Regions from separate parts of the Pseudoxanthomonas sp. 97-1-1 genome, predicted to be linked through region 1. Evidence: riboswitches for the same ligand, from Rfam matches in the RefSeq annotation. Region 1 holds a riboswitch; each other region holds the start of a gene.
What was found. Region 1 has a riboswitch for cobalamin ahead of btuB (TonB-dependent vitamin B12 receptor). Riboswitches for the same ligand answer to the same signal wherever they lie in the genome.

Region 2: it holds a riboswitch for cobalamin, as region 1 does, so the genes downstream of both, metE (5-methyltetrahydropteroyltriglutamate--homocysteine S-methyltransferase) here and btuB (TonB-dependent vitamin B12 receptor) in region 1, are expected to answer to the same signal.
Region 3: it holds a riboswitch for cobalamin, as region 1 does, so the genes downstream of both, AC3DET_RS16665 (ribonucleoside-diphosphate reductase subunit alpha) here and btuB (TonB-dependent vitamin B12 receptor) in region 1, are expected to answer to the same signal.

The regions. Positions count from the first base shown of each region.
Region 1 covers NZ_JBYMTJ010000005.1:47,195-50,400, reverse strand. Annotated here, with positions in the region: gene btuB (TonB-dependent vitamin B12 receptor) at 101-1,987, opposite strand; cobalamin riboswitch at 2,113-2,329, opposite strand; gene AC3DET_RS18065 (TfoX/Sxy family protein) at 2,450-2,821, opposite strand; gene AC3DET_RS18060 (GAF domain-containing protein) at 2,818-3,206, opposite strand, start outside.
Region 2 covers NZ_JBYMTJ010000004.1:309,864-313,069, forward strand. Annotated here, with positions in the region: gene metE (5-methyltetrahydropteroyltriglutamate--homocysteine S-methyltransferase) at 1-1,645, opposite strand, end outside; cobalamin riboswitch at 1,845-2,078, opposite strand; gene AC3DET_RS16690 (serine hydrolase domain-containing protein) at 2,186-3,206, shown strand, end outside.
Region 3 covers NZ_JBYMTJ010000004.1:302,860-306,065, forward strand. Annotated here, with positions in the region: gene hglS (2-oxoadipate dioxygenase/decarboxylase HglS) at 1-588, shown strand, start outside; cobalamin riboswitch at 883-1,101, shown strand; gene AC3DET_RS16665 (ribonucleoside-diphosphate reductase subunit alpha) at 1,375-3,206, shown strand, end outside.

The DNA.
Region 1 (3,206 bases):
GGGCTGGTACAGCGTGGTCCGCAGTCTTGTGGCCGCGGGGACGAAGCGGCAAAGCCGGCAACGGAGCAGTCCATTGCCGGCCTTCCCTCGGGCGTACGACTCAGTCGCGCGCGCTGTAGCGCAGGCTCAGGCCGTACTCACGACCGGGCTGGTTGTACCAGGCGATCGTTTCGTACTGGCGGTCGAACACGTTGCTGGCGCGTGCCTGTAGCGACCACTCGTCCGTGATTGCGTACTCCAGGCGCAGGTCCAGCGTGCCGTAGCCGGCCAGTCGAACGCTGTTGGCAGCGTTGTCGTAGCGGTGGCTGGCGCCATTGGCGGTCAGGCCGACGCGGAAGCCGCCGAAGGCACGGTCCACATCCACGCGTGCCGTGTTGCGTGCGCGGCGCGCCAGCAGGTTGTCGTAGTTCAGGCCGGCGGTGTGGTTGCGCGGATCGACATGGCTCACCTGGGCGGCGATGTCGAAGCCGGCCAGCGTCATTGTGCCGGTCAGTTCGGCACCGCGGATGCGCGCTTCTTCGGTATTCGCCGGCAGCCAGTTGCTGTCAAGCGCAATGAGGTCGTCGATACGCGTCTCGTAGACGTTGAACGACCAGTTCCAGTTGTCGGCGTACTGCGCCAGGCCGATGTCCAGGGTCTTCGAACGTTCGGGCTCGAGGAACTCGTTGCCGGAGAACGGGTAGTACAGGTCGTTGAACGTGGGCGCCTTGAAACCGGTGCCGGCGGTGACGCTGAGCTTGAAGCCGCTGCCGAATCCGAGACCCCAGCCGAGGCTCCCGGTCACATGGTTGCCGAACTGGTCGTTGTCGTCGTTGCGCACGCTGGCTTGCACCTGCTGCGCGCCGAAGCGTCCCTGATACTCGACGAAGACGCCGGTGTTGTCGCGGCTTTCGATCGGCGTCAGGGCGCTGTCGGCAAAGGTCACCGTGCTGGTGACCTCGTCGCGCTGCCAGTCTGCGCCGGCGGTCAGCAGGTGCCGGTCAGCGAAGACGAAGTCGCCCTGCAGCGAGGCGGTGTCGCGCCGAGTGTCGAACGTGCTGACGAAGGTGCGTGTGCCGGCGGCGGCATCGGCGAAATGGTTGTCCGACTTGTCGGAGGCGCGGCCGACTTGCGCGGTGAGCGTGGTGGCGGCGGAAGGCTTCCACGTCAGCTTGCTGCCGAGCACTTGCTGCACGTTATCGGCCTCGTTGCCACCGAAGATGCTGCCATCGAACTCGTTGAAGGCATCGGCGTTCAATGCGTGGCCTTCCAGCGTCAGCGCATCGGTCAGCCTGTAGCCGCCGCGCACGTTGAGCGAGACGTTGCGGTAGCCGTCATCGTCTGGCTCGTCGGTGAAGCAGCCCTGGAAGACCGGAAAGCCGGCGCCACGACAGGCGTTGGTGCCGTCGGTTTCCTGGTACGCGGCATTGGCGCCGATCCAGCCACGTTCCCCGCCATAAGCGAAGCCGCCGCTGGCTTCGCGCAGATTGTTGCTGCCACCGCCGACACGCAGTTCGCGCGACAGGCCCTTGCCGCCGCGACGGGTGAAGATCTGGATCACGCCGCCGATCGCCTCCGAGCCGTACAGGCTGGAGCGTGGGCCACGCACGATCTCGATGCGCTCGATCTGATCCACCGGCAAGTCCTGGAACGACGCCAGTCCCGCGGTTGCCGAGCCGATGCGGATGCCGTCCACCAGTACCAGCACGTGGTCGGATTCGGTGCCGCGGATGTTGATCGTGCTCAGCTTGCCCAGGCCGCCCTGGTTGGTGAAGCCGATGCCGGCACGGCCCTTGAGCAGATCGATCAGCGAGCGCGACTGGCTGCGTTCGATGTCCGCGCGCGCGATGACCTGCACCGGCGCCAGGCTGTCGCGCACGGCCACATCGGTGCGGGTGCCGGTGACGACGACTTCGTCCAAGTCAGTGGCGTCCTGCGCCTGCGCCGCGAACGGCAGCGCCAATGCGACCGCGAGGGCCAGGTGGGAAAGGGGAAAACGGCTGTACATCGGATTCAACTCCATCGCGCGCCCCGCGCGCATTCTTCGGCGTGGAGTTGCGACGGGGAAGGGAGCGTTGCGGACAGCGCAGCAGACAGGCAGCGGCGCGGCACGCCGCGACGCCCTCCGCATCGCAACCAGTGGACTCCCAGGCCGGTCTCCGGGCTTGCGAACGAGTGCAGGGCACTCCACCTTGGCGCCTTCCCATGCAATGCACAGTGGCCGATGCCGCGGCTGTTGTTCGCCTACCGTTGCGGGGGCAGCGCCGGAATGCCGCGTATCGCGGGTCACCGGCTTCCCGTTTCAACCCGGGCGTGGAAGCCGCGGGTCACCTGAAAGCGCGCGCAGTATACGGGAAGCCCATGCGTTCCTGCCCGCACAGGTGCAGGAGGGGCTTCAGTCCCGATGCTCTTCTGGCAGCCCCCGACGCAGTGGCTGAAGAGCATCGGGGCTGAAGCCCTCCTGGAGGAATCAGTCGTCGCCGCCTGGCGAGTCGAACAGGTTGAGCGAAGGGCCCGTGTCTTCTTCGCGCTCGGTGTGCGTCGTGGTCACCGGGCCTGCTGCGGGTCGGCCGCGCGGCGGCGGCAGCAGGGCCGCCGCCGCGTCGTAGGCCACCAGCAATGCGCTGCGGCGATCCTCGGGCAGCTGCTGCCAGTGGCAGTCCAGCAGGGCGCCTTCCAGCGCATAGAGCAGGTTGAGGCTGGGCCGGAACCCCGCGCGCTTGACCCGTATGAAGGCTTCCACCGCGCCGACGCCCTCCAGGTCCTCCTGCGTGCGCAGGCCGACCTGGCGCAGCCAGGCGGCGGACTTGGGGCCGATGTTGCGCAGCTTGGTGCCTGTCATGTCAGCGAATCCACGAAGATGGCGGCGATGCGTTCCATGCCCGCCTGGTCGTCGGCATCGAAGCGCGCCAGGCGTGGGCTGTCCAGGTCGAGCACGCCGACCAGTTCGTCCCCTTTCACCAGCGGTACCACCAACTCCGAGCGTGAAGCGGAATCGCAGGCGATGTGGCCTGGGAAGGCCTCCACATCGTCCACGCGCTGGGTCTGGCGGGTGCGTGCGGCGGCTCCGCAGACCCCCTTGTCCAACGGGATCCGCACGCAGGCTGGTAAGCCTTGGAACGGGCCAACGACCAATTCCCGGCCATCGAAGAAGTAGAAGCCGGCCCAGTTGAAGTCCGGCAGGGCGTGGTAGAGCAGTGCGGCCAGGTTGGCGGCATTGGCGATCC
Region 2 (3,206 bases), on a different contig from region 1:
TCAGCGACTGCGCGTACTGCGACCAGCGCACCGTCATCGGCGCCGGGCGCTGTACGTCGCCGTAGATCACCGGCGGCTTCACGCAGCGCGAGCCGTAGCTCTGCACCCAGCCGTTGCGGGTGAAGGCGAAGCCTTCCAGCTGTTCGCCGAAGTATTCCACCATGTCGTTGCGCTCGAACTCGCCATGCACCAGCACGTCGATGCCGATCTCTTCCTGGAAGCGCACGCAGCGCCCGGTTTCCTCGCGCAGGAAGGTGTCGTAGTCCGCGTCGGACAGCCTGCCACTCTTGTGCCTGGCCCGTGCTTCGCGCACCTGGTGCGTCTGCGGGAACGAGCCGATGGTGGTGGTGGGGAAGTCCGGCAATCCGAAGCGCGCCGCCTGCGCGGCACGGCGTTGCGGGTAAGGCGAATCGCGATGGATGTCGGCGACCTCCGTCGATGCCAGGCGCGCCGCCACTGCGGGACGATGCACGCGCGCCGAATGCCGGCGCGATTCGATCCGGTCGCGGGCGATGGCCAGGCCCGGTTCCGCCGCGCGCGGATCGCGCAGGGCATCGGACAACAGGCGCAGTTCTTCGATCTTCTGGCGCGCGAAGGCCAGCCACGATCGGAGGTCGGAAGGCAACGCCTTCTCGCCGGCCACGTCGACCGGCACGTGCAGCAGCGAACACGACGGCGACAACCACAACGCGATGTCGCCGACATGGCCCTGCGCGTACTTCGCCAGGATCAACGCGTTGTCCAGGTTCGTGCGCCAGATGTTGCGGCCGTCCACCAGCCCCGCCGACAGCACGCGGCCTTTCGGCAGATGCTTCAACACCTCGTCCAGTTGCTCCTTGCCGCGCACCAGGTCGACATGCAGGCCATCCACCGGCAGCGCGCACGCGAGCGGCAGGTTGTCGCCCAGGCGGCCGAAGTAGGTCGCCAGCAGCAGCGACGGCCGCGCCCCTTTCGCCAGCGTGGCATAGGCCTGCACATAGGCGGCGCGCGCGGCATCATCCAGATCCAGCACCAGGCAGGGTTCGTCGATCTGCACCCAGTCCGCCCCTGCGTCGTGCAGCCTGGCCAGCAGCGCCGCGTACACCGGCAGCAATGCTTCCAGCAGCGCGAGACGATCGCTGCCATCCACCGTCTTGGCCAACAGCAGGAAACTCACCGGCCCCAGCAGCACGGGCCGCGCGGCATGGCCGGCGGCGCGCGCTTCCAGGAACTCCGCCACCGGCTTGTCGCCACGCAGGCGGAAGGTCTGGCCGGCGTGCAGCTCCGGCACCAGGTAGTGGTAGTTGGTGTCGAACCATTTGGTCATCTCCAGCGCGCGCAGGTCGGCACCGCCGTCCTGCACGCCGCGCGCGAGTGCGAAATAGCCGGCCAGCGGATCGGCGTCGGCCAGCGCGCGGTAGGCATCCGGGATGGCATCGAACAGGAAGGCGGTGTCCAGCACGTGGTCGTACAGCGCGAAGTCGTTGCACGGCACGACATCGGCGCCGGCCTCGCGCTGCAGTTGCCAGTGGCGATGGCGCAGGTCGCGCGCGGTGCGCTGGAGGTCGTCGGCGGTGCTTTCGCCACGCCAGTAGCTTTCCAGGGCGGATTTCAGTTCGCGCTTCACGCCGATGCGCGGGAAGCCGAGGGTGGTAACGGTGGTCATGGTGCGTGTCCTCATGCGGTAGCGGATGAGGAACGAAGGAACCGCGCGCCAGGCCAGGGCCCGCCACGCCAGCGACCTTCGCCCCCGCGGGCGAGCCGGAGTGCCGAAGTCGGGCGCAGGAGGACGCATCCGGGCAGGCGCGCACGGACACGGGCTCCGGCCACCTCCCCTCGGAAGCTCCAGGTCAGTCGGAGGACGGTCGTGTCCTCCGGCCAGGGCAGGTCTTCGGGCTCATGGACGGGCGCGGGTGCGCTGGCCTACTTCCCGCCGCTTCCCGGTCCGCGAGGACCAGTGCTGTTGGCGAGGTTCGTTTCCAAATACCGCTGCGGGGCAGCGCCGGAATAGGCCCATGGAACAGGCCGCACCGGCTTCCCTTTTAATTCCATCGCTATATCTGGATAAAGCGATGGAAACCTTGGCGATGGGCAAATTACCCCCGGCATGGTGGTACGTCAAGTGCAGCCATGACGATCTCGCGGCGGGGTTTGCGGTCGCTCGTTCGTCCACCTCCATGACGCCACGATCTTCAACCAGGCCCGCATGAATCATCCCTCCCTGCCATCCCTCCCGCGCCGCCGCTGGCTGAAGACCGCCGCCCTGTCGACCCTGGCGGCCGCGACCTGGCCGCAGGTCACCCGCGCCGCCGCCTGCGACGATGCTGCCGGCTGGATCCCGCCCGATCCTTTCCTCGCCGACCTGCCGCGCCTGATGCAGGCATTGCGTGTCCCGGCCATCGGCCTGGCGGTGGTGGAACGCGGCGAGGTGGTGTGGTCACGCAACCTCGGGGTATCGAATGCGCAGGCGCGTACGCCGGTGGCGGACGACACGCTGTTCGAGGATGCCTCGCTCAGCAAGCCCGTGTTCGCCTACCTGGTGCTGCAACTGGCGGACCAGGGCGTGATCGATCTCGACGCGCCGCTGGTGCGTTACCGGCGGATGGACTACCTGGCCGATCATCCCTGGGTGGACCTGGTCACCGCGCGCGACGTGCTGCGCCATTCCACCGGCATGCCGAACTGGCGCAAGGATCCGGCAAACGAAAAACTGGTGTCCGTAGTGAAGCCCGGCACGCGCATCGACTATTCGGGCGAGGCGATCTTCTGGCTGCAACTGGTGGTGGAGACGCTGACCGGCGAGAGCCTGGACGAGTCCATGCACCGCCTGCTGTTCGGTCCGGCCGGCATGCGCGACAGCAGCTACACGTGGAGCGCGGACCTCGCCGCGCGTTCGGTCCATGGCCATCGCGCCGTCGAGGACGAAGAGCCCGGCATGCCGCCGCAGATGCTGCGCGAACAGTGGAGTGCGGCGCAGGTCATCGCCGGTCGCTGGGGCAGGCCGCTGTCCTCGTGGCGTTACGAAGACGCCGCGCATGCACTGCCGGACGTGCAGGCGATCACGCCGAAGGGCCTGGTGAACTGGCCCGGCGACATCCTGGCCAATGCCGCGGCCAGCCTGCGCACCACGCCGACGGACTACGCCCGCTTCATGGCGCTGATGGTGCGTACGCCGCGCGAGCCCTGGCAGATCAGCGAGGCCACGCGCACGGCGATGCTGACGAAGC
Region 3 (3,206 bases), on a different contig from region 1:
ATCCTGCTGCGACAGACCAGCTTCAAGGCGCTGGAAGAGGAAGTCGCCTTCCCCGATGCCACCGGCACGCTGGTACCCGGCAGCCACAGCGCGCGCTTCGGCGAGATCGAACAGCGCGGCCTGGCGCTGACGCCGGCCGGACGCGAACTCTACGACCGACTTCTGGCGCAGGTGCGCCAGGCAGGCGGTGCCGGCAATACCTCGGCGGACTATCCGCAGCGGCTGGCGGCCGCGTTCGCCGCGTTCCCGGACGACGAGGACACGTTGCGCCGTGAGGGCCTGGGCTACTTCCGCTACCGCCTGACCGATGCCGGCGCAGCACTGCCCGCCAGCGAGCGCGCAGCGATGACGCCTGACGCGCTGGTCGAGGCGGGCCACGCCGTGGTCGATCCCATCGTCTACGAAGACTTCCTCCCGGTCAGCGCGGCGGGCATCTTCCAGTCCAACCTGGGCGGCGGCGAACAACGCGCGTATGACGCGCACGCCAACCAGGAAGCGTTCGAGGCAGCACTGGGCAAGACGATCCACGACCCGTTCGCGCTGTACCAGCAGGCGCAAGACGCGTCGATCGCCGCGCTGAAGGCGTGATGCTCCTTCCCCTCTCCCTGCGTGAGCGGGGAGAGGGTGCCGAAAGCGGGTGAGGGGCGAACGAAGTCCGGACACCCAATGCGTCGGATCGCGACAGCGCTTTTGATGCCAAAGAGCTTCATGCACGAATCATCACCGCGCCTGCCCCTCATCCGCCCCCGTATCCAGTACGGGGCAGGCTCTTCGGGCACCTTCTCCCCGCCAGCGGGGAGAAGGATTCAACTCGTGAAACCCGCATCGCGTCGACATCGGCTGTTCCACACAACATTTGGTGTTGACGCCTCCATGCACCCCCACTATCTTGTGGCCGTCGGTTCCGGAGATGGCTAGTCTCCGGATGAAAAGGGAAGCCGGTGACGCCTCGCGCCACTCCGGCACTGCCCCGCAGCGGTAACTGGGAACGACCCCGCCACACAGCACTGAGGCCCACGCCTCGGGAAGCGGCGGACTAGGAGGAAGGCACCGCCTTCCAGGCCCATGAGTCCGAAGACCTGCCGACAGCCGCGCGTTGCACACCGCGCGGTGCCGGCCGCGGATTCTCCGGGGGGAGATGGCTGGCGAAGCAGGGCACCCGCAGTCCGACTGCGTGGTCTCGCCGCCTGCGACGCCGCTTCCCCACTGTGATTCCCCATCCGGCCTTCCGCTGCCCCGCGAGGGACGGGCCGCCGCGTGCACCACGCATGGAGGAATCTCGTGACCCAGATCGACACCGCCGTCGCCGACGCCGGCACCACCCCGTCCCAGAAGGACGCGTTTTCGCTGACCCCGCCGCCCACCGCCACCGCGATGAGCGTGACCAAGCGCAATGGCGGCCGCGAGCCGGTGGACCTCAACAAGATCGTGCGCGCGGTGCAGCGCAACTGCGAAGGCCTGCACGCCATCGACCCGATGCGCGTGGCCACCCGCACCATCTCCGGCCTGTACGACGGCGCCAGCACGCGCGAACTGGACGAACTGTCCATCCGCACCGCCGCGCTGCTGACCGGCGAGGAGCCCGAGTACAGCCGCCTGGCCGCGCGCCTGCTGGCCGGCTACATCGTGAAGGAAGTCACCGGCCAGGAGATCCACGCGTTCTCGCAATCGGTCACCCGCGGCCACGAGGTCGGCCTGATCAACGACCGCCTGCTGAACTTCGTGCAGACCAACGCGCGCAAACTCAACGACGCGCTGGATGCCTCGCTCGACCTGCACTTCGACTACTTCGGCCTGCGCACGCTGTACGACCGCTACCTGCTGCGCCATCCGCACACGCGCAAGGTCATTGAGACGCCGCAACAGTTCTTCCTGCGCATCGCCTGCGCGCTGAGCGAGGACGTGCCGGAAGCGCTGGCGCTGTACCGCCGCATGGGCAACCTGGACTACCTGCCCAGCTCGCCGACGCTGTTCAACAGCGGCACCACCCACGAACAGCTGTCCTCGTGCTTCCTGCTGGATTCGCCGCAGGACACGCTGGAGTCCATCTACGCCAAGTACGGCGACATCGCGCAGCTGAGCAAGTTCAGCGGCGGCATCGGCGTGAGCTACACCCGCGTGCGCTCGCGCGGCTCGCTGATCAAGTCCACCAACGGCCACAGCAACGGCATCGTGCCGTGGCTGAAGACGCTGGATTCCTCGGTCGCCGCGGTCAACCAGGGCGGCAAGCGCAAGGGCGCGGCCTGCGTGTACCTGGAAACCTGGCATGCCGACATCGAGGACTTCCTCGAGCTGCGAGACAACACCGGCGACGAAGCCCGCCGTACGCACAACCTCAACCTGGCCAACTGGGTGCCGGACCTCTTCATGAAGCGGGTGGAGGCCGACCAGGAATGGTCGCTGTTCGATCCGCGCGTGGTGCCGGAGTTGACCGACCTGTACGGCGCTGCATTCGAGCTGGCGTACACGCAGGCCGAGACGCAGGGCAAGGCGATGAAGACCATCTCCGCCCGCAAGCTCTACGGCCGCATGATGCGTACGCTGGCCGAGACCGGCAACGGCTGGATGACGTTCAAGGACAAGTGCAACGCCGCCAGCAACCAGACCCTGCGTGCCGGCAACGTGATCCACCTGTCCAACCTGTGCACCGAGATCCTCGAGGTCACGTCGGCCGAAGAAACCGCGGTATGCAACCTGGGCTCGATCAACCTCGCCCGCCACTTCGACGAAGACGGGTATTTCGATTTCGACAAGCTGGCCGAGACTGTGCGCCTGGCCGTGCGCCAGCTGGACCGCGTGATCGACCTGAATTTCTATCCGATCGAAACCGCGCGGCGCGGTAACCTGCGCTGGCGCCCGGTGGGCCTGGGCTGCATGGGCCTGCAGGATGTGTTCTTCAAACTGCGCCTGCCGTTCGACAGCGCCGAAGCGCGCGCGCTGTCGGCGAAAATCGCCGAGACCATCTACTTCCACGCACTCGAAACCTCGGTGGAACTGGCGCAGGAACGCGGCCGCCATCCTTCGTTCGCCGACACCCGCGCCGCCAACGGCGAACTGCAGTTCGATGCATGGAACGTGGTGCCCGAGAACGCAGAGCGCTGGGACGCGTTGCGCGCGCGCATCAAGGAGCACGGCCTGCGCAACTCGCTGCTGATCGCCATCGCGCCGACGGCGACGATCGCCTCGATCGCCGGCTGCTACGAATG